3 regions of the Paenibacillus sp. XP01 genome follow, and region 1 is predicted to be linked to each of the others. Evidence: predicted binding sites of a transcription regulator. Region 1 holds the regulator's gene; each other region holds the start of a gene.
The links. The regulator Rex, encoded in region 1, represses fermentation and respiration genes when NADH is low (regulators of the CRP and FNR family bind a similar motif). The targets are predictions, from matches to a motif close to TTGTGAAATATTTCACAA.

Region 1 (5,437 bases):
CCGTGATTCCTCCGCGCATTTGCATCGTCAGAATCAGCGCTCCGACCAGCAAACCTGCAATGAGAACGGGAATGATATTAAACCCTATAAATGCGAGAAAAATCAGCAACACGGGTATGAATCCAATGATAATTTCCTTTGTCCATTTAGGCATTCGGCCACACTCCTATCTGTCCCGGAACACGCGGCAAAATGACAAACTTGCTCGCATTTCCGTCCCTGAGGCTAACGTATACGTTTTTATCGTCCATCGCTGTATTGACCTTAATGCCGCCTGTAGCCATCTTGCTTAGCGTTGGCGTAATTTCAGCATACTGTTTGTTTTCCATAGCCTGAGCCACGGTGAACAACGCCTCTCCCCACCAGTTGTCAAGCGTTTCGTTGGAACGGTCGACGACGTCCAGTTTGATGGAACGTGAACCGATTAAGGTTTGTCCTTCTTTATGAATATATTGAACCAGCTTGCCCAGATCGACATCCGGCTGCAAATCAAGTTTCAACAACACGTCATTGCGGTTAATGGTTATTTGAGCGTCTTTGACCCCGTCATACTGGGTCACCATTTTTTCAATGGGGTTATGCACGGCAACCTGACGATATGCAAACCAACCTCCAAACAATACGACGGCTGAAATCACGACAGTTAAAGCAATAGGCAATACTTTTAACTTCAAGTGTGCTTCCCCTCCAAAATTAGCCCGCATGAATCCATACAGGGCGTTGTATAGTCATCTGCGGAAATGCTGCAAGCCGACAAGCACGTGCATCTTGCTAAAATTCCAGCATTTCCGTCATTCGAATTTGCACAACAAGTACATATCTGAGTATATCACATCGTATATACGATTTCGAAGGCGATTATTTGAAGAATTTATTAATTTTAACTACTTAAATCCAAAATTTTCATCAAAGTACGGCAAACAACCGATCAGCAACATTCGCTGTCGGTTGTTTGGTCGTAAGCATGTCAGCTGTTCGGAATCGTATATACCAGATCCACTTGCTCCCCATTGCTAAAACGATAGAAACGATAATAACTGTGTGTATCATCATGATAATAAACTTGCCATACATAAATGCCGTTCACGACGCCAGGCAGGATTCGCTTGATTTCGCCATTCGGGACTTCGGAAGCGAATCTTTGGCGAATTTGAGCTTCGGACATTCCGTTCTGCAGCAGCTCGCTATGCACTGCACCCGCCCCGGACAACGGTTTCCCCGTCTCGTCGAACTTGACCCACACAATGACGTCCTGGTTATCCTTATTGGTGCCGCTCAGCGTCCAATAGATGCTGTCTTCGCCTTCTTTCTGTCCCCATACGAATTTTTGAAAATTATCGTAGGACGTCAGCTCCAGCTGCTGCTGGGCGGCCTGCAGGGCGAGCGCCTCCTGATTGCGCTGGTCCTTGGTCACATAGACGTAATAGCGCTGCAATACAATCAACGCCACGATCAGGATCAGCAGCGATATCCATATCCACTTTTTCTTTTTCTTTTTCTTCAAAAGCCGAACTCCCTTTCCCTGATGAGGCTGCGCCCATGAGAAATTAACGGGCGAGCAGGCCCTCAAACGCCGATTGAGCTTCACGCAAAATGCGTTCCTCGTCCATCGTCAGGCACTCGCCATGTTTCACCACTTGTTTGCCATCTACCCACACATGCTCCACGTCTTTGGCCGACGCCGAATAAATGGCATGGGAAATCAGATCGGTATGCGGGTACAGATGAGGCTGGTCTATGTTGACCCCGATGAAATCCGCCTTCATTCCCGCTTCAAGCAGGCCGGTATTGTCGAGGAAAATCGAGCGTGCTCCGTATGCCGTTCCAAGCAGAAGCGCTTCGCCGGCCGGAACCGCAGTCGGATCACCGGACACGCCTTTATGAATCAATGCGGCCAGACGCATCTCTTCAAACATGTCCAAATTGTTATTGCTCGCCGGTCCGTCTGTTCCCAAAGAAACGGTCACGCCCGCTTTCAGCAGCTCAGGAACTCGCGCAATGCCGGAAGCCAGCTTCAGATTGCTGCCCGGATTATGAGATACTGCAACGTTATGGCGAGCCAAAATCTCGATTTCCTCATCGTTTAAATGCACAGCATGAGCCACGAGGGAAGGCCGCGAGAAAAAGCCAAGCTTCTCCAAGTACGCTACAGGACGCAGACCGTAATCGGTCACGTTCTGTTCCACTTCGCGCAGCGTTTCGGACATATGGGTATGAAGCGGCAAATTCAGATCATGGGCAACCTGCACAAACTTTTCTATGTAATCCGGAGGGCACGTATAAGGCGCATGCGGAGACATTACAGCAGTAATCCGTCCATTTGCCTTCCCGTTCCAGTCGCGGGCAAACGCAGCCGCTTCGCCGAGCTTGTGCTTCTGTTCCTCTTCGGAGCAAAGACCGATGACGCCGCGAGCGAGCGCTGCACGAATGCCGGATTGCTCCACGACTTTGGCAACCTGATCCATGTGATCATACATGTCCAGAAAAGCCGTCGTTCCTCCTTTGAGCATCTCAAGCACCGACAAGGACGCCCCCCAATAAACGTCCTCAGACGTCATTTTCGCCTCCATCGGCCACATTTTCTCCTGCAGCCATACCTGCAGCGCCAGATCATCCCCGTGGCCTCTCAGCAGCGACATGGCGGCATGTCCGTGCGTATTGATCAAACCTGGCAGAAAGAGCAATCCTTTTCCGTCCACTTTCGGCAGGCTTTCATCTTCTGCCGGCAAGGATTCGCCGATATACTGAATTTTGTCGTCTTCCACCACCATGTATCCTTGAACCACGTTCCATTCCAAACCTTTGTTTACGGCGAATTTGCCGTTGTGTATAACCCATTTATTTGTCGTCATCCTGCTCGTCGTCCTTTCCATTTTCCAAATAATACGCAAGGCTTAGCAAATCCGTCGTAAAGTCCGCATTATGAATACGAACATGCGGCGGGGTTTTCAAGATGGTTGGCGCAAAATTCAGGATGGCTTCGATCCCGGATTCGATCAACCGGTCGGCCACATTCTGCGCTTCGGTATCGGGGACGGTGATGATGCCGATGCGAATATTAAGGTTTCTGACCGATTCCGTCAGCTCATTCATCGCTTGCACTTTCAAGCTGTTGATTTGGGTGCCGATCTTGGGTTCATATGCATCGAAAACAGCCACGATTTTCATGTTGTCCTTCAAGTAAGCATTATAGTTGGACAAGGCATGACCCAGGTTACCGGCTCCTACCAACGCAACATTGATTTGCTGGTCGATCTTCAGGATATGGCGGATTTTCTCAATGAGATACGATACGTCATACCCGATGCCCTTGCGGCCAAAATCGCCGAAATAGGCCAAATCCTTGCGGATCTGGGCCGGATTGAGGTCCAGGCGCTGTCCCAGCTCCTGCGAAGAAACCGTCGTTACCTCACGTTGGTGCAATTCACTCAAATAACGCAGATATACCGGCAACCGCCTCACGACGGCTTCCGAAATTTTATCTGATTTCATGTTTTTTTTGCTCCTCCTTGCCAAAGCGCGATAAATAGATGAAAAGGGAGGCATCCCGCCGTGTACTCTAATTCGAATCATTTTAGAGGAAGGATGCCGCCTTATATTTGATGTACTTCTTTAACGTATCAACCCGAAGCCATGTAATCTCAACAAGTGTACCGCCTTTTGCAGGCGTTTCGCAACATTGCCGAAAAATGTTCTGTCGTTTCTACCTGAATTAGGTTTGTTCAACGTCTTGTTCGAGCCATTCGCTGATGCGCGGAACCATTTGCTCGGTCAGCATGTGTTCCATTTTTGGCCCAGGCAAGGAATATAAAAAGTATTTTCCGTAATATGATTCGATCACCCGCGTATCGTATACGATAACAACGCCGCGATCCTTGGCTGTGCGAACCAGCCTTCCGAATCCTTGCTTGAAACGAATGACCGCCTGAGGCACAGACAGCTTCATGAACGGGTTTTTTTTCTGCTGCTGCAATAATTCACTTTTGGCTTCCAGGAGCGGATGATTCGGCGGCTGGAACGGTAACCTGACAATAGCCAGACATGTCAATGCATCCCCAGGTATGTCCACGCCTTCCCAAAAACTGCTCGTCCCGAGAAGCACCGTCGCTTTGGCGTCTTGGAACCTGCGGGTGAGCTTGGACCGGCTGCCGCTGTCCACGCCCTGACCGAGCAAGGAAATTTCGTTTCCGGACAATGCTTCCTTAAGCGGGTCATACACTTGGCGCAGCATGCGATAAGACGTAAACAGCACCATCATGCGCCCGCGCGTAGCGATGGCCGTCTCGGCCAACGATCGTACCAGCATGTCCACGAAATGCGCGTCCCCGATCGACCCTTTCACGCTCGGAAAATCGCGCGGTATCACCAGCAGCGCCTGATCGCGGTAGCGGAACGGAGACGGCAGCATCGCCGTGAGCAAACGATCATGCTCCGCGGCTTCCTGCAGGCCAAGCTGGTCAATCATGAATTGAAACGACTTATCCACGGACAGTGTGGCAGACGTAAGCACGACGCTTCTTTTTTTATCGAAAAACATTTCCTTCAGCTGCGCGCTCACGTCCACGGGAACGGCATACAATTGCAGCGATTTGCTGCGGAACTGGCCGCTTGCTTCCATCCAATACACCGTGGCAGCATCGTCCATTCGCATGAAGAAGCGCAGGTTTTCGCGCAGCGTGGAAAGGTCTTTGAACAAGCCCGTAATGTCCGTGATCAAGCTGTCCGACTGATAGTCGTCCTGATCCTCTTTCAGCTCGAGCATCAGCTTGTCTCCCTTGCGAATGAGATCGCCAAGCGTGACGTAAAGCTGATTCTCCTCGTTCTGCAATTCCTCCCACTTGGCCGGCTTCTGCGTGCTCTTCAAACGCAGGGAAAATTGTCCCGTCTCTCCCGGAGAAGCGTCGGTCCGTTCCGGCAGCAGGTTAAACAGCGCCTCGCTGAGCCGATCCCATATTTCTTTGGCTTCCAGTGCAATCGGGAACATCTGGTCAATGGCCGATCCCCATTCGACGGAACGTTCATGTCCCGACAGCTGAGAACGCAGCAGCGGAAGCTGTCCGTTGCGGCTGTCTTTGAACAAACGCGTTAACGTATGCACCAATGTGAAATATTTCATATGAAGTCCAAGATGTTTTCCTGCTACATCTTCCAAGTGATGGGCCTCGTCGATGACAAGGCTCTCGTAGGACGGCAGCAGCTGATGGCTGGCCTTTACGTCGGTAAACAGCTTCGAATGGTTCGTGATGACGATGTCCGATAAGCCTGCTTCATGCTTGGCCCGGTGATAATAACATTTGCGGAACCAAGGACAGGAGCGTCCCAGACAGGATTCCGATTCGCTCTGCACCGTCTCCCAGAAGTCCCCGCCGCGGCCGCTGAGATTCAGTTCCTCGTCGTCCCCGGTCTCGGTCTGGGTAAGCCAGACGATCATCTGCGC
Region 2 (5,437 bases), 2.1 Mb from region 1:
CAGCTGCTTGACCGGGTATGGCCGCTGGAGTATCCAGTGGAGCGCACCGTGGACGACCATGTCTATCGCCTGCGTAAAAGGTTAAGGGACTGGGAAGAGGTGATGATCGAAACCGTGCGCGGTTACGGCTACAGATTGACGATCCGTATGCCTGTTCATGCCATGCCTGCCAATCCTTCCGAAGCGGATCAGGAGCTGCGCGAAGCCGTTCATGGCCTGTTTCGCAAATATCATCTGTTCGGCCAGGGAAAATCCATGTTGACGCTGATCGAACAGCAGGATGTGCTCGGCATCCAAATCGACCCGTTCTACCGGCTGTATATCCGCTTTGTGCAAGGGGATCTGGAATGGCTGATCACCACGAAGGAAATTCCGTTTGAGGATCGCCTGTACTGGCTGCTTATCTTCATGCATGCCTTGACGGAACCCAAGGAAACTCTACGGCTATATGAAAAAGCATTAAACTCACATGCTTTGTCGGCAGATCAGCAGCGGGAGCTGCGCATTCTCAACATTGTTGAAGTTTATGCGGAAACAGGACTGTATGGGCGCGCAAGATCGCAATTGGTCGAAACGTACGAAGTGATGGAACGGGACGGCCTGGTGAACTTCAGGCTGCCGGTTGCGTTAGCACGGCTCTATGTCGAGCTGTGGGGCGGGAGTGAGGATGCCGTGGAACCGTTGATTGCGTCGTTGCGTGCCAGTTTGAAGGAAGCTCCGTATTTGCGAGAGGTCGGACGATTTCAGGTCATGGAAGGCCTTTGGTTGCTGAGACAGGGCAGGCTGCGCGAGGCGGAGCCAAGGCTGGATGACGGATTGGACGTGTTGAAAATGTCGCTGAATGCGCCGTTGGTCCTGAATTCGGCTTCGCAGATTCTGCTGTTTATGGATCATCATCACATTGAGGGCCGTTTGCGGCGAAAATACAAGATCGTATCCGAAGAAATCGCCAAACACTATGAAGTTCCGGTCTATAGACAACAAATGCTGGATGAAGTCCGCACATTTTTATCCTCTTTTTCCCCGGGCCAAGGCCTCTGATATTCCTCTGATATTGCTCCTATATGATCACAGTTATAAGAGATGCAGCCGTCCAGGCTGCTGGACTGGATCAGGAGGAGACTAACATGACAACAATACCTGAAGAAAAGCATGCCGCCCATTCATCGGCGTCGGCACCCCAAGGCAGCTTGTGGAAAAATATACGATTCGTGCGGTTGTTCCTGGCCTACGCACTGGCCACGTTCGGCGACTGGTTCGACGCACTCGCCATCCAGGTCATGATTGCTTACCGCTGGGGAGCAGATCCGCTGATTATTGCTCTGGTTCCCGTATGCATGGCCATTCCGGGCATCCTGTTCGGTTCGATTGCAGGCACGCTGGCCGACCGGTGGCCGAAGGTGAACATCATGCTGATTTGCGATGCGGCGAACGTGCTGCTGACCGTGGGCATTCTGTTCGCGCCAGGGCCGGGCTGGCTGCTCCCATTGCTCGGTGCGAGAGCGATGATGGGCGTGTTCCACATTCCTGCACAGCAGGCATTGACACGCCAAGTCGTACCGGAAAAACACCTGCTGCAGGCCACCTCGATGAACGGCTTTGTTGCCCAATGCTCCAAGGTGGCAGGGCCATTGCTCGGTGCCGTGATTTTGGCGGCATTTTCGCCGCAAACCTGCATTGTCGTCAATGCCTGCAGCCGCCTGCTTTCAGGGATGGTCTTGTGGCCGTTAAGGCGTTTGACGGAGGAGGAGAAGTCTACGGATGTCGACCAAGCGGCTGGGAACGATCAAACACGGCAGGCATCGTGGATAACGCAGTGGAAGGAAGGATGGATTTTTTTGCGCAGCAAACCGGCGGTATTCCGGACGATTTGGTTTGGCTGCACAGGACTGTTGGCCATTCTTATGATCGATTATCAATTCGCCACCCTCTTTCGAAGCATCAAGCCGGACAACGAGGTGCTGGTCGGCTGGCTCGGAGCTTCCGCAGGCGCAGGTGCCGTAGCCATCATCATGGTGCTCAATCGTTTGTCACGCATTAGTTACGGTTGGGGGCTTGGGGGAGGTTTTCTGTTGATCGGTGCGGGGATCGCCGGACTTGGCTGGCTGGAACCGTCTACGCATGAAGGGTGGATCATCTTCTGGGGAATATGCATCGGTCTCGGCAACGGCTTGTCCATGGTGACCATGAATTATTTGCTGCAAAAGGAAAGCCCGCCGGACATGGTGGGCAGAGTATTCGGCATTCAGAATTCCATGTCGAGCATCGTGCTAGTCGCTGCCCCGCTTGCAGGAGGTGTTCTGATTCAGGCTGCCGGCCCTGGTTTGACCTTTGTCTACATTGGGGCAGCAACGTTTCTCATTGGGTTGGTTGGGGTTGTGCTGCAGCGACTGTTATGGGGTGCAACGGGTAATCAGCCGGTTCGATTTCCTGATATCCAAGATTAAATTTTTATAAATTGTGTGACCGCCATCACTTTTTTTTGTGGACATGCCAAAGTTTGTGATAATTGTCACATGTGCAAATTTAGCGATCTGGCACAATAACGTTCATTAGGACGTGTTTGGCAGGGTGAGGCAAAGGAGACAAACCGATGCCAAACGCGAAAATTTTGCATGTGAACAGAAAGAAGGGGTAAGTTATGGATCCGATTATGCTATCGCGTATCCAATATGCGCTTACGACGATCTTCCACTTTTTCTTTGTGCCGCTGTCCATCGGTTTGGTGCTGCTGGTCGCAATCATGGAGACGTTGTACGTCGTCAAAGGCAAGGAAATTTACAAGACGATGGCCAAATTTTGGGGCAAGCTGTTCCTGATCAATTTCGCCGTCGGGGTAGTTACGGGCATTCTGCAGGAATTCCAGTTCGGCATGAACTGGTCCGAGTATTCCCGCTTTGTGGGCGACGTGTTCGGCGCACCGCTCGCCATTGAAGCATTGCTGGCATTTTTCATGGAATCGACGTTTATCGGATTATGGATTTTCGGGTGGGAGCGCTTGTCCAAAAAGGTGCATCTGGCCTGCATCTGGCTGGTGTTTACCGGTACGTTCCTGTCCGCGCTGTGGATTTTGGCGGCGAATTCCTTCATGCAGCATCCTGTCGGATTCACGATCAACAACGGCCGGGCCGAGATGAACGATTTCTTCGCCTTGATTACCAATGGGCAGCTGCTGGTCGAATTCCCGCATACGATCTTCGGGGCTTTGATGACAGGAGCTTTTGTCGTGACCGGGATCAGTGCGTTTAAGCTGATGAAAAAGCAGGATGTGGACGTGTTCCGCAGATCGTTCCATATCGGCATCGTCGTGGCGCTGGTTTCTTCGATCGGGGTAGCATTCTCCGGTCACTTCCAGGCGCAGTACCTGGTCGAAACACAGCCGATGAAGATGGCTGCCAGCGAAGGAACGTGGACGACGACGGATGATCCTGCCCCATGGACAGTGGTTGCCTTTATCGATCCGGACAAGCAGGAAAACTCGGGCGAACTCAAAATTCCCGGGCTGCTGAGTTACCTGTCTTACAGCAAGTTTTCCGGCAGCGTAACGGGTATGAAGGAGCTGCAGGCCGAGTATGAACAGAAGTACGGACCTGGCGATTACATTCCGCCTGTGCGCACGACGTTCTGGAGCTTCCGCATCATGATTGCTGCAGGCGGGTTGATGATCCTGCTTGCGCTGTACGGCTGTTACCTGGCACTTCGCCGGAAACTGGAAGGTGCCCGCCCTTGGTTCATGAAATCGATGATTTTTGCGATTTCGTTGCCGTTTATCGCCAACACGGCCGGCTGGATCATGACCGAGGTGGGCCGGCAGCCGTGGACGGTCTTCGGTTACATGACGACGGAAGCCGGGGTATCGCCCAATGTGACGGCAGGACAGATTTTGTTCTCGACGATTGCTTTTACGGCAGCCTATACGATTCTCGGCATCGTGATGGTCTACCTGTTCGTTCGCAAAATCAAAGCAGGGCCTTACGCGGTCGACCAATCGGAGGAACAGGATGAATCGGCCGATCCGTTCGGCATGGATGGGGGTTATTCAGTTGTCACTAAGTGAACTGTGGTTTGTGCTGATTGCCGTGTTGTTTATCGGCTTTTTCTTTCTGGAAGGCTTTGATTTCGGCGTGGGCATGTCGACAGGACTGATCGCGCGGACAGACCGGGAACGACGGACGATGATCAATTCGATCGGACCGTTCTGGGATGGGAACGAGGTGTGGCTGCTGACGGCGGGCGGTGCGATGTTTGCCGCTTTCCCGCACTGGTATGCGACCTTGTTCAGCGGATTTTACCTGCCGCTGGTCGTGGTGCTGCTTGCCCTGATCGGACGGGGAGTGGCGTTTGAATTCCGCAGCAAGATGAAACACCAGCGCTGGCGCAAGACATGGGACATTATCATTGTTGTCTCCAGCGCCCTGCTGCCGTTCCTGTTCGGCGTAGTATTCGCAACGCTGATGAAGGGATTGCCGATTGACGGTGACATGCAGCTTCGGGCAGGTTTCCTGGATATCGTAAACCCGTACACCGTGGTAGGCGGACTTGCCGTAACGATGCTATGCCTGGTGCACGGTCTGTTGTTTGCTTCGCTCCGCACGGTCGGACCGCTCCGGGAACGCGCGCTGCACATGGCCCGCAAACTGATGCTGCCGCTGGCAGTCGTTCTTGCGCTTTATGCCGCATTGACCTATTTCATGACGGACATGTTTGACGTCCGCGGATGGGCGCTTTGGATTCTGGTGGCGCTTGGTGCCGCTGCCCTCGCCGCCGCTGCCTATTTTGTGCGGCAGCAGCGCGAGGGATGGGCTTTCGGCATGACGGGTGCCGTCATTGCGATTTTGTTTGCCTCCGTGTTTGTCGGATTGTTCCCTAGAGTCATGATCAGTTCGTTAGGAGAAGCGTTCAACCTCACGGTACATAATGCATCGTCGGGCGCTTATTCCTTGAAGGTCATGACCATCGTTGCCTGCACGCTGCTGCCGTTTGTGCTGGGATATCAGATCTGGAGCTATTACATTTTCCGCAAACGCTTGAACGAGCAGCATCACCTGGAGTACTGAGATGGGAAGGGGGTTGCTGAAGCTGCCGGGCGTGCGCCCTGTGCTGGCACTAGCATCGGCGTTGGTGCTGCTGCAGGCCATGGCCATCATCATGCAGGCCAAATGGCTGGCCCAGGCCATCACCGCTTTATTTGAAGGTGCTGCCGTATCGTCGCAGTATCCTGTACTGCTGCTGTTCCTGGCCGCATTTGCCGCCCGTTACGCGATCTCCTTCTGGTTGCAGTTGATCGTGTCGCGATATGCAGAGAAGACGGGAACCGACTTGCGCAGGCAGATGGTGGAGCAATGGTTCCGGCTCGGGCCGCGTTTTGCCAAGACGGAAGGAACGGGCCATTTGGTCACGCTGGCGCGGGAAGGGACAACGCAGTACAAAACGTATT
Region 3 (5,437 bases), 170 kb from region 1:
CTTACCCAGCGCCTGCCATTTGTAGATGCCCATCTGGTGATAGGGCAAAATCTCAAACTTCTCTACCCCGTTCAACGTGCCGATATATCGGCCCAGATTAAGCAAATCCTGCTCATCATTATGAATGCCGGGCACGTATACGTGGCGAATCCACATTTTCCGATCATGATCGGATAACCAGCGGGCCATACGAAGCGTTCTCTCATTGGATTTCCCGGTAAGCTGGATATGCTTTTCATCATCGATATGCTTCAGGTCCAGCATGACCAGATCGGTATGGTCCAACAAGTCAAGAATGCGATCCGGTTCATTGTAGCCGTTGCTGTCCAAGGTGGTATGCAGTCCCCAACGCCGCTTCACTTCTTTGAAAACTTGGGCCACAAAATGAGCCTGCAGCGTCGGTTCACCTCCCGACACCGTAAGTCCGCCACCGGAACTGCGATAATAGGTCAAGTAGGGCTCGATTTCCGCAAGAACTTCTTCCACGCTCATATCCCGGCCCCCATCAAGCGCCCATGTATCCGGGTTGTGGCAATACTGGCATTTCAGATGACATCCTTGCATAAATAGCACGAAGCGGATGCCTGGGCCGTCAACCGTCCCGAAAGTTTCGAGTGAATGAATATGTCCGTTAACCATGCTGCCTCTTCCTTTCTTTTCCGCATCCGCTGTGCGTTTATGTTGTTTCTTCTCTATTACATCGAACCGTGGAACGTACGGTTAATGACGTCGAGCTGTTGTTCGCGAGTCAGCTTGATGAAGTTGACGGCATAACCCGATACCCGAACGGTCAGCTGCGGATAGTTTTCCGGATGCTCCATCGCATCGATCAGCTGTTGACGGTCAAACACGTTGACGTTCAGATGATGAGCGCCTTGGCTGAAATATCCGTCCATCATGGCGACAAGGTTGGATTTGCGGATATCGCTCTCTTTACCCAGTGCTTTAGGCACGATGGAGAATGTGTTGGAGATACCATCAAGGCTGTGCTCGTAAGGCAATTTGGCTACGGAGCCAAGGGAAGCAAGGGCGCCTTTTTTGTCGCGTCCGTGCATAGGGTTGGCTCCCGGAGCAAACGGTTCGCCCGCTTTGCGTCCATCTGGCGTTGTGCCTGTTTTCTTGCCATATACCACGTTCGACGTAATGGTCAGCACGGATTGGGTAGGCAGTGCGTTGCGATAAGCTTTGTGTTTCCGGATCATGCCCATGAAGGACTCGACCAGTTCAACCGCAATGCTGTCTACACGATCATCGTTGTTGCCGTAGCAAGGGAATTCGCCTTCGATTTCGAAGTCGACCGCGATGCCTTGCTCGTTGCGGATCGGTTTGACTTTGGCGTATTTGATCGCGCTCAGGGAATCGGCGGCTACCGACAATCCGGCGATGCCGCAAGCCATCGTACGCAGGATGTCACGGTCGTGCAATGCCATTTCGATGCGTTCATAGCTGTATTTGTCGTGCATGTAGTGAATGACGTTCAGCGTGTTCATGTACAGTTTGGCCAGCCATTCCATCATCGGTTTGAAGCGTTTCAGCACTTCGTTGTAATCGAGCACCTCGGTGGTGATCGCCGGATATTCCGGTCCGACCTGCGCGCCCGATTTTTCGTCGCGTCCACCGTTGATCGCATACAGCAGCGCTTTGGCCAAGTTGGCGCGGGCGCCGAAGAACTGCATTTGTTTGCCGATCTTCATCGCGGATACGCAGCAGGCAATGCCGTAATCGTCGCCATAGATCGGGCGCATCAAATCGTCGTTTTCATATTGGATCGAGCTCGTTTCGATCGAAACTTTAGTGCAATATTCCTTGAACGCTTCCGGCAGCTTCACGGACCAAAGAACCGTCAAATTTGGTTCTGGTGCAGGGCCCAAGTTATAGAGCGTGTGCAGGAAACGGAAGCTGTTTTTGGTTACGCGGGTTTCGCCGTTAACGGACATTCCGCCGATGGATTCGGTAACCCAGGTCGGGTCGCCGCTGAACAACTCGTTGTAATCCGGCGTGCGCAGAAATTTCACGATGCGCAGTTTCATGACGAAATGATCGACCAGCTCTTGCGCCTGTTCTTCGGTCAGCACGCCTTCCTGCAGGTCGCGCTCGATGTAAATGTCCAGGAAAGAGGATACCCGTCCGAGAGACATTGCCGCACCGTTTTGTTCCTTGATGGCAGCCAGGTAGCCGAAGTACAGCCATTGGAAAGCTTCTTTGGCGTTGGTGGCCGGCAAGGAGATATCGAAGCCGTGCATTTCGCCCAACTGCTTCAGTTCTTGCAGCGCACGAATCTGTTCGGAGATCTCTTCGCGCAGACGAATGACATCTTCGTCCATGGCGTCCACTTCCAGCGAATTCAGCTGTGATTTTTTGTCCCGGATCAGGAAGTCTACACCGTACAAGGCCACTCGACGATAGTCGCCGATGATGCGGCCGCGGCCGTATGCATCCGGAAGACCGGTAATGATCCCCGCTTTGCGCGCTGCGCGCATTTCGGATGTATAGGCATCGAACACGCCTTGGTTATGCGTTTTGCGAATGTTCGTGAATATGTCAATGACTTCTTGAGGCATCTCGAAACCGTAAGCCTGACATGCATCAATCATCATGCGAATGCCGCCGAACGGCTGAATCGAACGTTTGAACGGAGCATCGGTCTGAACGCCGACGATCTGTTCTTTCTCTTTATCCAGATAACCCGGCTGATGGGACACGATCGTGGAAGGCGTATTCACGTCCACGTCCAGGACGCCGCCGTTCTCGCGTTCCTTTTTCGTCAAATCGGAAACGATTTCCCACAGGTCCTTCGTATTTTGGGTTGCGCCTGCAAGGAACTCTTCGTCCCCGTAATACGGCGTCAGGTTGTGCACCAGAAAATCGTTTACGTCTACGGATCTGTTCCAAGTACCTTTGACAAAGTTTCTCCAGCCTGTTTGCACTTTGACATCTTTTTCAATCACCGACATCGTTAATCCCTCCGTAATTTGGATTTCCGGACACGGGACAGGTTGTCTCGCACGTCGCATCCGTGTCCAGAACCGCGATATAATGTGAAGATTTTCACATATGCCGGATCGATACTCTCTCTTATAGGAACCCGGAACCGCGGAATTGATTGTTTTCTTTCTGTTTTCATTATACGTTTACGTTGTTTCACACTCTGTGATTTTTATCACAAAGTCAGTGAGCTTCTTCACTCCACCATTGCTGAATCATAGTGAATTACATTAATTCACATTAGCCACTGCGAGAGTAGAACAACTTCCGATCGCAATCCACTCCATATCTCCCGATTGAATTTTATCAACTGAACAAAGAACATTAACACTTGCCCACTCCGATGACAGAACTACCTTCCGATCACTGTTATCCCCCGCGTTTTTTTGATCCATTTTTCAAAGGTTACACTCCCGGGATAAAGGCGAACGCTTCGCTTTTTCAGGTTATTTCTGTCCCTCCGTTGTCGTGTAAATTGTTGAATTCAACTGATACCGCAAGGATTCCGTTGAACAGAAAGACGGCAATCGGGGCTCCCCATTTCGGGGAACCCTGCTCCTATTGCCTTAACCTCAAACGAATGGTTTGCTATGCTGCACTATTGTTTATTCAAACCGTCCATAGAAGGCGTTGCGGTATACATCGGCTAGTTCGGTAACCAGTGGCATCTTCGGATTGGCCGTTGTACATTGGTCCTCGAACGCACGGTCGGCCAGATAGTCTACGCGCGATTCGAAATCTTTCGGATCGAATCCGAGTTCCTGGAACGATTCCTCGATGCCCAGCGTTTTGTTCAGCTTGCGGATGGCGTTGATCAGGCTGTTGACGCCTTCTTCAGTCGTGCGGGCCGGCAGCCCGAGGATGCGGGCAATCTCGGCATAACGCTCATCGGCAACGAAATGCGAATATTTCGGGAACGAAGCGAATTTGCTCGGTTTTTTCGCATTGTAGCGAATGACGTGCGGCATCAGGATCGCATTGGTGCGTCCATGCGCGGTGTGGTACTGACCGCCCCATTTATGCGCAAGGCTGTGGTTGATGCCCAAGAACGCATTCGCGAAAGCCATGCCTGCGATCGTCGATGCATTATGCATTTTTTCGCGGGCGAGTTTGTCGCCTTGCAAAGCCGATTGCTCCAGGTATTGGAACACCAGTTGGATCGCTTTGATCGCCAAACCGTCCGTATAATCGTTCGCCATGACCGACACATAAGCTTCGATCGCATGGGTCAGAACGTCCATGCCCGTATCCGCCACTGCGGTTCTCGGCAAGCTGTACACAAACTCCGGATCCACGATAGCCACGTCAGGCGTCAATTCGTAATCAGCCAGCGGATATTTCGTATTGCCTTTCTCTTTGTCCGTAATGACCGCGAACGAGGTAACCTCCGATCCTGTACCGGATGTCGTCGGAATGGCTACGAATTTCGCTTTGATGCCCAAGCGCGGATATTTATAGATCCGTTTGCGGATGTCCATAAATTTTTGCTTCAGGTTGTTGAAGTCGGTATCCGGGTATTCGTAGAACAGCCACATCGCTTTCGCGGCATCCATCGGCGAACCGCCGCCGAGGGCGATGATGCAGTCCGGCTGGAAGCGATTCATCATCTCGGTTCCGCGATCAACCGTCGTTGTCGATGGATCGGGTTCGACTTCGGAGAACACTTCGATCGCAACCGGAGTCTGGCGCTGACGCAGGTAATGCTCTACTTTTTCGACATAACCAAGCTTCACCATCACAGGGTCCGTAATGATGGCAACGCGGGTGATGTCCGGCATTTTGGCGAGATATTGCGTTGCGCCTTTTTCGAAATAGACTTTGTTCGGCACTTTGAACCATTGCATATTCACGGTACGGCGAGCCACCCTTTTCACGTTGATTAAGTTGACGGCAGATACGTTCGACGACGTCGAGTTGCGTCCATACGAGCCGCAGCCCAGCGTCAGGGACGGAATGTTCGTATTGTAAATATCGCCGATCGCCCCATGCGTGGATGGCGAGTTGACCAGAATCCGGCCTGTTTGCAAACGATCCGCAAATTTGGTGATGACATCTTCATTGTTCGAATGGATCACCGAGGAGTGGCCCATGCCGCCAAAAGCAACCACTTCCGCTGCGCGCTCAATGCCTTCGGCTGCGTTTTTCACTTTGTAGCAAGCCAGCACCGGGCTCAGTTTTTCGGCCGACAGCGGGTATTTCGTGCCTACGCCTTCGATTTCGGCAACGAGGATTTTGGTGCCTGCCGGAACGTCAATGCCGCACAGTTCGGCGATTTTGGCGGCGGATTGGCCTACGATCGCCGGATTGACCGCACATTTATCGACATTGATCACGCCTGGCGTCAACTTTGCCAGCTCTTCTTTGTTCACAAAGTAACAGCCGCTGGCGATCATTTTCTTTTTCACCTGGTCGAAAATCGCTTCTTCGATGATGACGGCTTGCTCGGATGCGC

Region 2: the regulator Rex is predicted to act here: its motif matches at 2,501-2,518, upstream of SNR34_RS29460 (cytochrome ubiquinol oxidase subunit I).
Region 3: the regulator Rex is predicted to act here: its motif matches at 3,037-3,054, upstream of pflB (formate C-acetyltransferase).

The regions. Positions count from the first base shown of each region.
Region 1 covers NZ_CP139481.1:4,475,169-4,480,605, forward strand. The annotation lists gene SNR34_RS20025 (AAA family ATPase) at 1-154, opposite strand, end outside; gene SNR34_RS20030 (hypothetical protein) at 147-674, opposite strand; gene SNR34_RS20035 (cell wall elongation regulator TseB-like domain-containing protein) at 968-1,504, opposite strand; gene SNR34_RS20040 (amidohydrolase) at 1,548-2,852, opposite strand; gene SNR34_RS20045 (redox-sensing transcriptional repressor Rex) at 2,839-3,546, opposite strand; gene dinG (ATP-dependent DNA helicase DinG) at 3,713-5,437, opposite strand, start outside.
Region 2 covers NZ_CP139481.1:6,541,114-6,546,550, reverse strand. The annotation lists gene SNR34_RS29470 (winged helix-turn-helix domain-containing protein) at 1-1,041, shown strand, start outside; gene SNR34_RS29465 (MFS transporter) at 1,128-2,447, shown strand; gene SNR34_RS29460 (cytochrome ubiquinol oxidase subunit I) at 2,642-4,057, shown strand; gene cydB (cytochrome d ubiquinol oxidase subunit II) at 4,002-5,057, shown strand; gene cydD (thiol reductant ABC exporter subunit CydD) at 5,059-5,437, shown strand, end outside.
Region 3 covers NZ_CP139481.1:4,647,638-4,653,074, forward strand. The annotation lists gene pflA (pyruvate formate-lyase-activating protein) at 1-639, opposite strand, end outside; gene pflB (formate C-acetyltransferase) at 696-2,954, opposite strand; gene adhE (bifunctional acetaldehyde-CoA/alcohol dehydrogenase) at 3,591-5,437, opposite strand, start outside.